Linked DNA regions of Promicromonospora sp. Populi. The protein of the gene in region 1 interacts with the protein of each later gene in a pairwise test. Links are inferred from orthologs where the notes say so. Each region holds a gene or a part of one and is shown on either strand. Other genes may lie near its edges.

Region 1 (6,085 bases):
AACACCATGCGCGGGGTCCGCCAGCTCGGCTGGCTGGAGGGCCCGTTCGCGGGGCCGGCGGACTACATCGAGGCTGGGCGCACCTTCATGCGGCTCTGGCTCGAGCTCACCGCGCACGGGGTGCGGCTCCACCCCTTCGGCACGGTGATCACCAACCCCGGTTCGCACCTGGCGTTCGCCCAGGCGGTGGCCGCCGACGAGGGCACCGGCCGGATGGCCTGGATGCTGTTCCGGTTCGGCTACAGCAAGACCCCTCCCGTGGCGCACCGGCGTCCCGCAGCGTCGATGCTGATCGGAGCAACCGCATGAAGCGCCTCCTCGCGTTCGCCCTCGTGGGCCTGGTGGATGCCGTCGTCCGCCCGCTCACGCACAGCGTCCACACGCACAAGCTGCTCCTCGGGCCCGGCATCGAGCCGCTGCGCTGGTGGCTGGGCCGGCTGCGCGCGTGGCGCACCTTCGACCTCGCGGCGAACCAGGTGCCCGCCTACCGCGCGTTCCTCGCGGAACGTGACCGGGACGGAAGCCTGACCTTCAAGGGCTCCCTCACCGAAGCGTTCCAGGGGATCCCGGAGATGGACAAGGAGTCCTACGTCAAACGGTGGAGCATCCCCGAGCGCTGCGTCGGGGGAAAGCTGCCCCGCCGCGGCGTCGTGGTCGACGAGTCGTCCGGGAGCTCCGGCAAGCCCACGAGCTGGGTCCGCGGGCGCGAGGAGCGCGCCGCCACGCGCCAGCTGCTCCAGGTGGGCTTCGCCCGGACCGCGTCGAGCCTGAAGAAGAAGCCGTTCGTCCTGAACGCGTTCTCCCTCGGTGCGTGGGCCACCGGGATGAACGTCACGGCCTCGCTCACCGAGGTCACGATGATCAAGTCCGTCGGCCCCGACAAGGACAAGATCATCAGCACGATGCGGGAGTTCGGGACCGACTACACCTACATCATCACCAGCTACCCGCCGTTCCTGAAGTCCCTGTTCGACGACGACCGGCTGGCCTGGGGCGAGTACGACATCGTGGCCGCGTTCGGCGGGGAAGGCATCAGCGAGGACATGCGCTCGCACATCCTCCGGTACGCCCACAGCGCGTTCGGCTCCTACGGGGCCAGCGACCTGGAGATCAACCTCAGCATCGAGACCGACTTCACCGTCGCCCTGCGGCGCGCGATCCACGACGACCCGCGCCTGTCCGAACGGCTGACCAAGACCGGTGAGTACGGCGTGCTCCCGATGATCTTCCAGTTCAAACCCTTCGACTACCTGCTGGAGACCAACGACGACGGCGAGCTGATCGTCACGATCGCCCGGGACCGGAACATCAACCCCCGCATCCGGTACAACATCCACGACCGCGGCCACGTGCTGCGCATGCGCGAGGTCCTGCCGGTGCTCAAGGAGCTCGGCCACGACGCCGTGATCGCCGAGAAGTTCCTCGACCTCCCGCTCCTGTTCCACTACGGGCGGTCCGACCTGTCCGTCGACTACAACGGCGCCGTCGTCGGGCCCGACGCGCTGCGCGACGTCATCCACAGCAGCCCCGAGCTCCTGGAGACGGTCGAGAACCACCGCCTGATCAGCTACGAGGACGCCGGCGGCGATCGGCAGCTCCACATCGCGCTCCAGCTCACCGCGGCCGCGACGGCCGCTGCCGCACTGGACCAGGACCGGCTGGACCAGGACCTGTACCGGGCGCTCGTCGCGGAAGAGCTCCGCCGCCGGAACGGGGACTTCCACAACGCGGTGCTCACCGCGCCGGAGGGCACCCTGCCCACCATCGCGTTCTACGGATACCGCTCCGGACCCTTCGCCACGGACAGCGGCAAGCTCAAGAACGAGTACGTCTGGCAGGTGTCCGGGAGCGCCCTGGCGCAGTGGGACATGGACCTCTCCCACGAGTTCTCCAGGCGGTGACCGTCGCGCGGCTCACACCGCGGGATGCGATCGGGCCTCGACGACGTTCGTAGACTTGATGACCGTGACGACTCCGCCCCCCGATCCCGCACGCACGCCCCTGACGGCGAGCGGCGCGCACGCCGAACCCCCGCGTGCGCCCGAGGGCGCCTATCTCGACCACGCCGCGACCACACCCATGTCGGCTGCGGCGCTCGCGGCGTTCGTGGCCGAGGCGCAGCGCACCGGCAACGCGTCGTCGTTGCACTCCGCGGGCCGCTCGGCCCGGCGCGCGGTCGAGGAGGCGCGCGAGTCGCTGGCGAAGTCGCTCGGCGCGCGGCCCAGCGAGGTCATCTTCACGTCGGGCGGTACCGAGGCGGACAACCTCGCGATCAAGGGCATCTTCTGGGGACGCCGCGCACAGGACAAGAGCCGCACCCGGATCCTCGTCTCCGCCGTCGAGCACCACGCGGTGCTTGACCCCGCCTTCTGGCTCGCCGGGCACGCGGGCGCCGAGATAGTGCTCCTGCCCGTCGACGGCGACGGACGGCTCGACCTCGACGCCCTGCGCGCCGAGCTCGCCGCCCACGCCGACGAGACGGCGCTGATCAGCGTCATGTGGGCCAACAACGAGGTGGGCACGCTCCAGCCCGTCCGCGACGTGGTGCGCGCCGCGCGCCCCTACGGCATCCCCGTGCACACCGACGCCGTGCAGGCGGTCGGCCAGGCCGAGGTCGACTTCACGGCGTCGGGCGTGGACGCCATGACCGTCACCGGCCACAAGCTGGGCGGCCCCGTCGGCGTGGGCGCCCTGCTCGCCAAGCGCGACCTGGCGCTCGAAGCCGTGCAGCACGGCGGCGGGCAGGAGCGCGGCGTGCGCTCCGGCACGCTGGACGCCGCCTCGATCGCCGCTTTCGGCGTCGCGGCGCGCCACGCCGTCGACTGCATGCCGAAGCGCGCCGCCCGGCTGTCCGCCCTGCGCGACGACCTCATCGCGCGGGTGCGCGCCGCCGCCTCCTCGGCCGTGCTGCGGGGCCCGGACCCGGCGACGGGCGACCGGCTGCCCGGCAACGCGCACTTCACCTTCCCGGGCGCGGAGGGCGACTCCCTGCTGTACCTGCTGGACTCGGCGGGCGTGCAGGCCTCCACCGGGTCGGCGTGCCAGGCGGGCGTGCCGCAGCCGTCGCACGTGCTCCTCGCGATGGGCGTCCCCGAGACGGAGGCCCGCGGCGCGCTGCGCTTCACGCTCGGGGCGACGTCCACCGAGTCCGACGTCGACCGGCTGGTCGACGCACTGCCGCACGTCGTCGCGCGGGCGCAGGCCGCGGGCTTGGTGTCCGGCCGCACGATCGGGGGCGGGGCATGAGGGTGCTGGCCGCCATGTCGGGCGGGGTGGACTCCGCGGTCGCCGCGGCGCTCGCTGTCGAGGCGGGTCACGACGTCGTGGGCGTGCACATGGCGCTGTCCCGCAACCGGGACCAGTTCCGTACGGGATCGCGCGGCTGCTGCTCCATCGAGGACGCCGGTGACGCCCGCCGCGCCGCCGACGTGCTCGGCATCCCGTACTACGTGTGGGACCTGTCCGAGCGCTTCGAGGAGACGGTGGTGGCCGACTTCCTCTCGGAGTACGAGGCCGGCCGCACCCCCAACCCGTGCGTGCGCTGCAACGAGCACATCAAGTTCGAGGCCCTGCTCGACAAGGCGACCGCCCTCGGGTTCGACGCCGTAGCGACCGGGCACTACGCGCAGATCGTCACGCGAGAGGTGCCGGTCGCATCAGGAGCGTCGGACGCGTCGGTCGCGGAGGATGGCGGGCCGACGTCGGGCATGCGGCTCGTGCGCGAGCTGCACCGCTCGCCGAACGACGCCAAGGACCAGTCCTACGTGCTGGCCGTCGCCGGGCCGGAGCGGCTCGCGCGTGCGATGTTCCCGCTGGGCGGGTTCGCGTCCAAGGACGAGGTACGGGCCGAGGCCGCGAAGCGCGGGCTGTCCGTCTCGGCGAAGCCCGACTCCTACGACATCTGCTTCGTGGCCGACGGTGACACCCGCGGCTTTCTGCAGTCCCGCCTGGGCTCCCGCCCCGGCTCCGTGGTCGACACCTCGGGCGACGTGGTGGGCGAGCACGACGGCGCCTACGCGTTCACCGTGGGCCAGCGCCGAGGCCTCGCCCTGGGGCGCCCCGCCGCCGACGGCAGGGCGCGGTACGTGGTGGACGTGCAGCCCGCGACGAACACCGTGGTCGTGGGGCCCGCCGAGCTGCTGAGCGTGGACCGGATCGCGGGGGAGAAGGCCCTGTGGTTCGACGACGTGCTGCCGTCGGTGGTCGAAGCGGACGGCTGGTTCGACGCCGAGGTGCAGGTGCGCGCGCACGGGGCGCCCGTCCCGGCACGGGTGCGGTCGATCGCCCAGGTCAGCGACGCGTATGGTGACGAGGAGCGACCGCCGTCGGGCAATGGAGAGACGGACGGATCCGGGCCGGCGATGGAGATAGAGCTGACCGGGACGCCCCTGCGTGGTGTGGCCCCGGGCCAGTCTGTGGTCGTCTACCGCGGTACGCGCGTGCTGGGCCAGGCAACGGTCTCCCGAGCCTGGCGGGCACCGGCGTCGAACATCTGAACAAGGAGAACGATGACTGCTGTGAGCGGGCACGGACCGTGGCCCGGTGGCGAGCGCGACGTGCTCGAGGCGCAGCAGACCGCGCTCGGCGAGCTCGCCGAGCTGCCCACGGGGGTCGACCCGGTGCCCTTCCTGACGCAGCTGCCCCAGCGTGGCCCGGGCGCCGACGCCCTCGGGCGGACGGCGGTGCTCCTGACCGAGATGCCCGTCGAGCTGGGCCCGCACGGCTGGAAGCTCACCGAGCGCCCCGGCGCGGACGCACGGCGGGCCGAGGCGTTCTGGCGCGAGGACCTCGGCGCGCTCGCCATCGCGGCGCACGGCCACGCGGGCCCGCTCACGGTGGAGCTGCTGGGGCCGTGGACGCTGGCGGCCCAGCTGTGGTCGGCCCGCGGGGACCGGGTCCTGGCCGACGCCGGCGCCCGGCGCGACCTGGGTCTGGCGCTCGCCGAGAGCGTCGGCACGCTGGTGGCGGACCTGCTGGCCCAGGTGCCCGGCGCCGAGGTGACCGTGCAGCTCGCCGAGCCGCTGCTCGGCCAGGTGCACGCGGGTGTACTGCCGACGTTCTCGGGTTTCTCGCGGCTGCGGGCGGTGGACGGGCCCGCGATCGTCGAGGGCCTGGAGCCGGTGCTCACGGCGGTCAAGGGCGCGGGTGCGCGCTCGGTGGTGCACCTCGGGAGCACGTGGGTGGGCGTGCCGCCCGTTGTCCTCGCCGGTGCGGACGCGCTGGGGCTGGACCTGGCCGACGTCGGGCCCGGCGGCTGGAACGAGAAGGCCTGGGAGCTGGTAGCCCGCGCGACGGAGCGTGGCACCGGGCTGTGGGCGGGTCTGCCGCCGGTGCGGGTCTCGCAGTGCGCCGGGCCGGCCGTCGGCGAGCTCGCGGACCTGGTGAGCGTGCCGTGGCGCCGGATCGGCCTGCCCGCGGCCCAGCTCGCGGAGGTGACGCTGCTGGCGGCCCCGCGGAAGCTACTCGGATCGACCGACACCCACCGCGCGGAGCTGTCCAACCTGGGCCGAGTAGCGGAAACCCTGGCGGAAAAGGCAGAGGCGTAACGTCTCAACACCACGCCACTGACTCGCCCCCAAACTTCGCCGAGTCAGTGAGGTGGTCGGACCATGCCACTGACTCGACGGCCGCCATGCGCTGAGTCAGTGGTGTGGTTACGGATGGCGTCTTGATATTGGTTGGAGAGTTTTCCACAGCCCGAAGCTGTGATGCCGATCTTTGAGCCAACTTACCGACAACATTGTCAGGTGACGTGTAAACCTGACTACGCCGGCAATCTGCGGCGTATAGCCCGGTGGCAGCAGGCCCGGCGAGACGGGGCTGACCCCACCGCGCGGATGTACTCGGCGGACCGCTCGGACATCCCAACCGTTCCCAGGGCGGTGCTCTACCGGCGGGACGAGCGGAGAAAGCTGGCCGAGGAGGCTCGCGCCGGCAAGATCGACCGGCTGCGCCGCGGCGTCTACCTGCGTCCGTTCACGAGGTCCGGGCGCGCGAGCAAGGACGCGGAGGTGACGGTGATGCGCGGCGTTCGCGGGGTTGTGGACGTGTCGAGCGCGGACCTGTGGTTCAGCCATACGACGGC
Region 2 (6,129 bases), 710 kb from region 1 along the record:
TGGCGCCGCCGTTCTCCGGGTTGAAGATCTGCGCGTCGAGCCGGCGGTCGGCGCCGAGCGCGAACAGCGCGGCGGCCAGCGGCGGGAACGCCATCAGCACCAGCAGGCTGGTGACCAGCGTGTTCCAGGTGAAGATCGGCATCCGGAACATGGTCATGCCCGGCGCGCGCATGGTGATGATCGTGGTGATGAAGTTGACCGCACCGAGGATCGTGCCGAAACCCGCCAGGGCGAGGCCGAACACCCATAGGTCTCCACCGAGCCCTGGACTGTAGGTGGTGGTCGACAGCGGCGCATAGGCGAACCAGCCGAACGACGCGGCACCCTGCGGGGTCAGGAACCCGGCCACCGTGATCAGGCCGCCGAACAGGTACAGCCAGTAGGCGAACATGTTCAGCCGCGGGAAGGCGACGTCGGGCGCGCCGATCTGGAGCGGCATGATCACGTTCGCGAAGCCCGCGAACAGCGGGGTGGCGAACAGCAGCAGCATGATCGTGCCGTGCATCGTGAACAGCTGGTTGTACTGCTCCTTGCTCTGCACGAGCTGGATGCCGGGCTCGAAGAGCTCCGCCCGGATCAGCAGCGCCATCAGGCCGCCGATGCAGAAGAACAGGAACGACGTGATCAGGTAGAGGTACCCGATCGTCTTGTGGTCAGTGGAGGTGATCCACTTGACGACGGTCCGGCCGAGCGTTTGTCGTCCGGGCGCGAGACCCGGGACCAGCTCGTGGGTGGTCGCTGCGGCCATCAGTGGTCAGCCTCCTCTTCCTCGGTCTCCGACGGGTTGTCCACCGGGCCGGCCGTGCGAGCCAGGTCCATGCCCAGCGCACCGGTCTGGCCCCTGGCGGCGAGATCCGCCATGTGGGCCTCGTACTCCTCCGCCGAGACAACCTTCACGTTGAAGAGCATGCCGGAGTGGAACTCACCGCAGAGCTCCGCGCACTTGCCCGCGTACGTGCCCTCGCGGGTCGGCGTCACCTGGAAGGTGTTGGTCCGGTTCGGGATCATGTCCTGCTTGTACAGGAACGCAGGGATCCAGAACGAGTGGATGACGTCGCGCGAGTCGAGCGTGAACTCCACCGTCTCGTTCACCGGCAGGTAGAGCGTCGGGAAGGACGTCGAGGTTCCGACGGCGCCGTCGAGCTCGTCCTCCGCGGTGACCCCACCGGGGTCGGCCTCGTGCTCACCGAAGTCGTAGACGTCGGCGTCGAGGTAGTTGAAGTCCCAGCTCCACTGCTTGCCGACGACCTGGATGTGCTCGGTCGCGGTGCCGTCGACAGCCCTGATCTCCGTCATGTCGCGGTCGGTGTACCAGAACAGCACGAGCACCATGATGATCGGCACTGCCGTGTACATCAGCTCGAGCGGCAGGTGGAAGCGCGTCTGGATCGGGAGCTGGTGGTCGTCCTTGCGCTTCCGGTAGGCCGCGATGCACCACAGCATCAGGCCCCAGGTCAGGATGCCCACGGCAAGGGCGGCGATCCACGAGCCCACCCACAGGTCCGTGATGCGTCCGGTCTGGTTAGTCACCTCCCCGTCGGAATAGCCGGGCAGGTATCCGCGCTGAAGAGATTCGCTGGCACAGCCGGAAGCCAGCAGTGCGACGCCGACGGCAAGAGCCGACGCGCGCAAGATGGCCCGCCTGGTGCGGGTAGGTCGCTGCGAGTGCAAGGGAGGCCTTTCACGTCTCGTCCGGCGCGTCGCACCGGTTTCCTCCCGAGCTCCACGCAGAACCTTCGTCCTCGATGGGATGCAGCCTAGCGCGCCCCGGGCCGTGATGATGCCCGGAAGGGACCCCGCGGGACGTGACTCATTCCGCACCCGGGGCGCGCATCGCGGCTGTTCAGGACACCCACCTGAGTCGTGTCAGAACGATGCTCGCGGACGGCGGCACGCGCGGGTGCGAGGATCAGCTGGACCACCGCGACAGCAGGAGGATGTGTGAGCCACGCCACCCCCGGCACTCCCAGTACCCCCGGCCGGGTGCACCTCGACAACGGCGGGCGCGCACCGTGGCACCCGCTCGCCCGGCAGGCGTTCGAGCAGGCCCTCGCCGACGGCTGGGCCGACCCGCGCCGGTTGCACGCCGAGGGCCGGCGCGCCGCCCGCCTGCTGGACGGCGCCCGCGAGGCGGTCGCCGCCGCGCTCGGCGCGCGGACCCAGGAGGTGCACTTCACTCCGGGACACACGGCCTCGCTCCACGCGGCGGTCGCCTCGGCCACCGCCGCCCGGCGCCGGGCCGGCGCTGGCGTCGTCGTCAGCGGGGTCGAGCGCGCCGCGGTCCTGCACGCGGCCGACGTCGCCGGCGAGCGCCGCACAGCGGAAGTGGACCGGCTCGGCCGGGTCGACGCCGACACCATGTCCGCCGCCGTCCGGGCGCCGGGTGTCGCTCTCGCTGCGCTCCAGCACGCCAACGGCGAGGTGGGCACAATCCAGCCTGTCGAGGCGGTGCACGACGCCGCCCGCGCGGCCGGAGTCCCCCTGCTGGTCGACGCCGGGGCGAGCGTCGGGCACGTCGCGGTACCCGAGACCTGGGACCTCCTGGCCGCCGACCCCGCCGACTGGGGCGGCCCCGCGGGGGTCGGGGTGCTCGCCGCCCGGCAGCGGGTCCGCACCGCGCCCGTCGGGCCCCAGGACGAGGACCCGTGGGCGCCGGGCGGCGTGAGCGTGCCGCTCGCGTTCGCCGCGGCGGTGGCGCTGCAGGCCGTCGAGGCCGACCGCGTGGCGCAGGAGTCCCGGCGCCGGGCGCTCGTGGAGCGGGTGCGGGCCCAGGTGGCACGGATCCCCGACGTCGAGGTGGTGGGCGACCCGGAGGGCCGGCTTCCCCACGTGGCCACGTTCTCGTTCCTCTACGTGGACGGCGAGGCGCTCGTGACGGAGCTGGACCAGCACGGGTTCGCGGTCGGGTCGGGCTCGGCGTGCACCGCGAGCACGCTGGAGCCCTCGCACGTGCTGGCGGCGATGGGGGTGCTCACGCACGGCAACGTACGGATCGCCCTGGACCGGACGACCACTGCCGAGGAGGTGGACCGCTTCTGCGCGGTCCTGCCCGACGCCGTGGCCCGGGTGCGCGAGATGCTCGGGGTGGGCGGGCTGTGACGCTGGTGGACGCTCGCGGGCTGCGCTGCCCGCTGCCCGTGATCCGGCTCGCGGCGGCCGCGAAGGGCCTGCCCGCCGGCACGGAGCTGACCGTGCTGTCGACCGACCCCGCCGCCAAGCTCGACGTGCCGGCGTGGTGCCGCATGCGCGGCCACGAGCACGTCGCGACCGTCGAGGACGAGGACGGCTGGGCGGTCACGGTCCGCCTCCACTGACGACAACTTCACCGACGACAGACGGGCCGGTCACCCGTAAAGGTGACCGGCCCGCCGTCGTACAGCCGAATTCAGGCTTCGATCAGGAGAACGACCCGCCGCAAGCGCACGCGCTGCCTGCGTTCGGGTTGTCGATCGTGAAGCCCTGCTGCTCGATGGTGTCCTTGAAGTCGATGGTCGCGCCGTCGAGGTAGGGCACGCTCATCTTGTCCACGACGACCTCTACGCCGTCGTAGTCGCGCAGCGCGTCGCCGTCGAGCACCCGCTCGTCGAAGTAGAGCTGATAGATCAGCCCGGAGCAGCCACCAGGCTGCACCGCTACGCGGAGGCGCAGGTCGTCGCGGCCCTCCTGCTCGAGCAGGCTACGGACCTTGCCCGCGGCGACGTCCGTGACGGTGACGCCGTGGGTACCGATGTCCGTGGTGGTGTCGGTCATGTCATCTCCCGATCGTGTTCGACATACCGGTAGTCGATGTCTCAGCGGTGCCAACCCATCGATCGGCCCGTCTGTTCCCGTGTACCGGTCTGTTCTCAAAGCGTACGCCCAAGCAACGCCCGTGCCCATCACCGTCCGGGGTTCAGCGCGTCCAGCCGGGCGTCCAGGTCCGGGCTATGCGGGCGACGTCGCCGTCGGTCACCTCGTGCACCCCGCTGAGGCCCGCAGTCGACCACTCGCGCCTGCTCACCTCGCTGCGGCCGGTGATCACGACGACGGGCACGGCGTGCGGTGCGGCGGCCGCGGCAGCCTCCACCACCACCCCGCGGTGCAGGCCTTCGCCGTCGAGCCGCGTGACGTACGCCACTACGACGTCGGCGCCTGCGGCGGCCTCCGCCAGCGCCGCGCCCTCGGCGCGGGGCAGGGCGGACGACGCGGGCCCAGGCGCACTCGGGCCCGGGTGCGCGGGCCCGGCATCCTGCGGCCCGACGGCGTCCGGGCGGCCCACGGGGATCGCCGCACCGGCCAGCAGCACGCCCCCGCCGCTCGGCGCGTGGCCCAGCGCAGGCCCCGGTCCGACCGCGGACACCCCGACGGCGCCAGGGACCCGGACCGCGCGCGTCTCGGTCGCGGTGTGGGGCGCGGCGTCGCGCCACGCGGAGGCGAGTCGCTCGGCGTCGGGCAGGGTCTCGGCTAGCAGCAGCACGTGCACACCAGGCATCGTGGCACGTCCTGACTGCGTGTCACCACCGCGTGTCATCATGGGGAGCGTGAGCACTCTGCTGGCTGAACTCTCCGGTTTCTCCGAGCCCGCGTCGTCCCCGCTGCTGCTGCTCGGTCAGGGCCGTGACCTGGCCTCCGAGCGCGGTGTGGAGTGTGTGGGCGACCTGCCCGCGCCGAGCGACCCGAACCTCGTCGAACGGGCCCGCGTCGCACGGGCCGCCCTGGGCAGCCGGGCGTTTGTGCTGGGGCACCACTACCAGCGGGACGAGGTCATCAACTTCGCCGACGTCACCGGCGACTCCTTCAAGCTCGCGCGCGAGGCAGCTGCCCGGCCCGAGGCCGAGTTCATCCTGTTCTGCGGCGTGCACTTCATGGCCGAGAGCGCGGACATCCTGACCTCGCCCCAGCAGCAGGTGGTGCTGCCCGACCTCGCGGCGGGCTGTTCAATGGCGGACATGGCGGCGATCGGCCAGGTCGAGGAGGCCTGGGCGGTGCTGCAGGACGTGGGCATCGCGGACTCGACGGTCCCCGTCACCTACATGAACTCGTCGGCCGCCATCAAGGCGTTCACCGGGCGGCACGGCGGCACCGTGTGCACGTCCTCCAACGCGGAGGTCGCGCTGCGCTGGGCCTTCGAGAAGGCGGGCGGCACCGACGACGTCGCGGCGGGCACCGGGAAGGTGCTGTTCCTCCCCGACCAGCACCTGGGCCGCAACACCGCGGTGCTGGAGCTCGGGCTGTCCCTGGACGACTGCGTGATCTTCGACCCGCGCAAGCCGAACGGCGGGCTGACCGACCAGGAGCTGCGCGACGCCCGGATGATCCTGTGGCGCGGCCACTGCTCGGTGCACGGACGCTTCTCGGAGCAGAACGTCACGGACATCCGCGCCGCGGTGCCGGGCATCAACGTGATGGTGCACCCCGAGTGCAAGCACGAGGTGGTCACGGCCGCCGACTACGTGGGCTCCACCGAATACATCATCAAGCAGCTGGACGCGGCCGAGCCGGGTTCCTCGTGGGCGATCGGCACCGAGCTCAACCTGGTGCGCCGGGTCGCAGCGGCGCACCCGGACAAGAACGTGCACTACCTCGACTCCACCGTGTGCTTCTGCTCGACCATGAACCGCATCGACCTACCCCACCTGGTGTGGGCCATGGAGTCCCTCGTGGAGGGCCGTGTGGTGAACCGGATAGTCGTGGACGCCGATGACGCGCACTGGGCCCGCGTGGCGCTCGACCAGATGCTGGCCCTTCCCGGAATCTGAACGGGTGTGAGCGTGTGAGCGGCAACGGCGGGCTGCGCATCGGGATCTTTGTCTTCGACGGGGCGGAGGAGCTCGACGTCGTCGGGCCCTTCGAGGTGTTCGCGGAGTGGGGCTCCCACTCGCAGGAGCTGCGGCCGACGGTGAGCACCTTCTCCTGGGACGGCTCGGGCGTGCGGCTCGCGAAGGGGCTGCGGATCCTGCCGGCACACGGCGCGGACGACGTCGGGCCGCTGCACGTGCTGGTCTATCCGGGCGGGATGGGTGCCCGGCCCCTGCTGGCCCAGCCCGGCCACCTCGAGTGGCTGCGCCAGATCCGCAAGCAGACCCCGATCATGGCCAGCGTCTGCACCGGCGCCCTGCCGCTCGCCGCCGCCGGCCTCCTGGCCGGGCG

The links.
Region 2: the proteins of AB1046_RS11835 (region 1) and AB1046_RS08550 interact in binary tests that used the Escherichia coli proteins (3 or more experiments, as listed by UniProt). The link is inferred for Promicromonospora sp. Populi from one-to-one orthologs.

The regions. Positions count from the first base shown.
Region 1 is NZ_CP163528.1:2,600,516-2,606,600, reverse strand. What follows is about bases 1,153-4,102. They hold AB1046_RS11835 (cysteine desulfurase family protein), read left to right. Parts: upstream 1,153-1,959; coding sequence 1,960-3,246; downstream 3,247-4,102. Other genes in these bases: mnmA (tRNA 2-thiouridine(34) synthase MnmA), read left to right, coding at 3,243-4,102; AB1046_RS11840 (phenylacetate--CoA ligase family protein), read left to right, coding at 1,153-1,901. In the rest of the region: AB1046_RS11845 (hypothetical protein), read left to right, coding at 1-309; more of AB1046_RS11840, read left to right, coding at 306-1,152; more of mnmA, read left to right, coding at 4,103-4,496; AB1046_RS11825 (hypothetical protein), read left to right, coding at 4,509-5,546; AB1046_RS11820 (hypothetical protein), read left to right, coding at 5,709-6,085. UniProt on the Escherichia coli protein: Master enzyme that delivers sulfur to a number of partners involved in Fe-S cluster assembly, tRNA modification or cofactor biosynthesis. Catalyzes the removal of elemental sulfur from cysteine to produce alanine.
Region 2 is NZ_CP163528.1:1,893,651-1,899,779, forward strand. Bases 1,711-4,704 are described here. They hold AB1046_RS08550 (sulfurtransferase TusA family protein), read left to right. Parts: upstream 1,711-3,095; coding sequence 3,096-3,314; downstream 3,315-4,704. Other genes in these bases: AB1046_RS08545 (cysteine desulfurase family protein), read left to right, coding at 1,942-3,099; erpA (iron-sulfur cluster insertion protein ErpA), read right to left, coding at 3,397-3,750; AB1046_RS08560 (hypothetical protein), read right to left, coding at 3,893-4,471; nadA (quinolinate synthase NadA), read left to right, coding at 4,512-4,704. In the rest of the region: ctaD (cytochrome c oxidase subunit I), read right to left, coding at 1-748; coxB (cytochrome c oxidase subunit II), read right to left, coding at 748-1,671; more of nadA, read left to right, coding at 4,705-5,738; AB1046_RS08570 (DJ-1/PfpI family protein), read left to right, coding at 5,753-6,129. UniProt on the Escherichia coli protein: Sulfur carrier protein involved in sulfur trafficking in the cell. Part of a sulfur-relay system required for 2-thiolation during synthesis of 2-thiouridine of the modified wobble base 5-methylaminomethyl-2-thiouridine (mnm(5)s(2)U) in tRNA.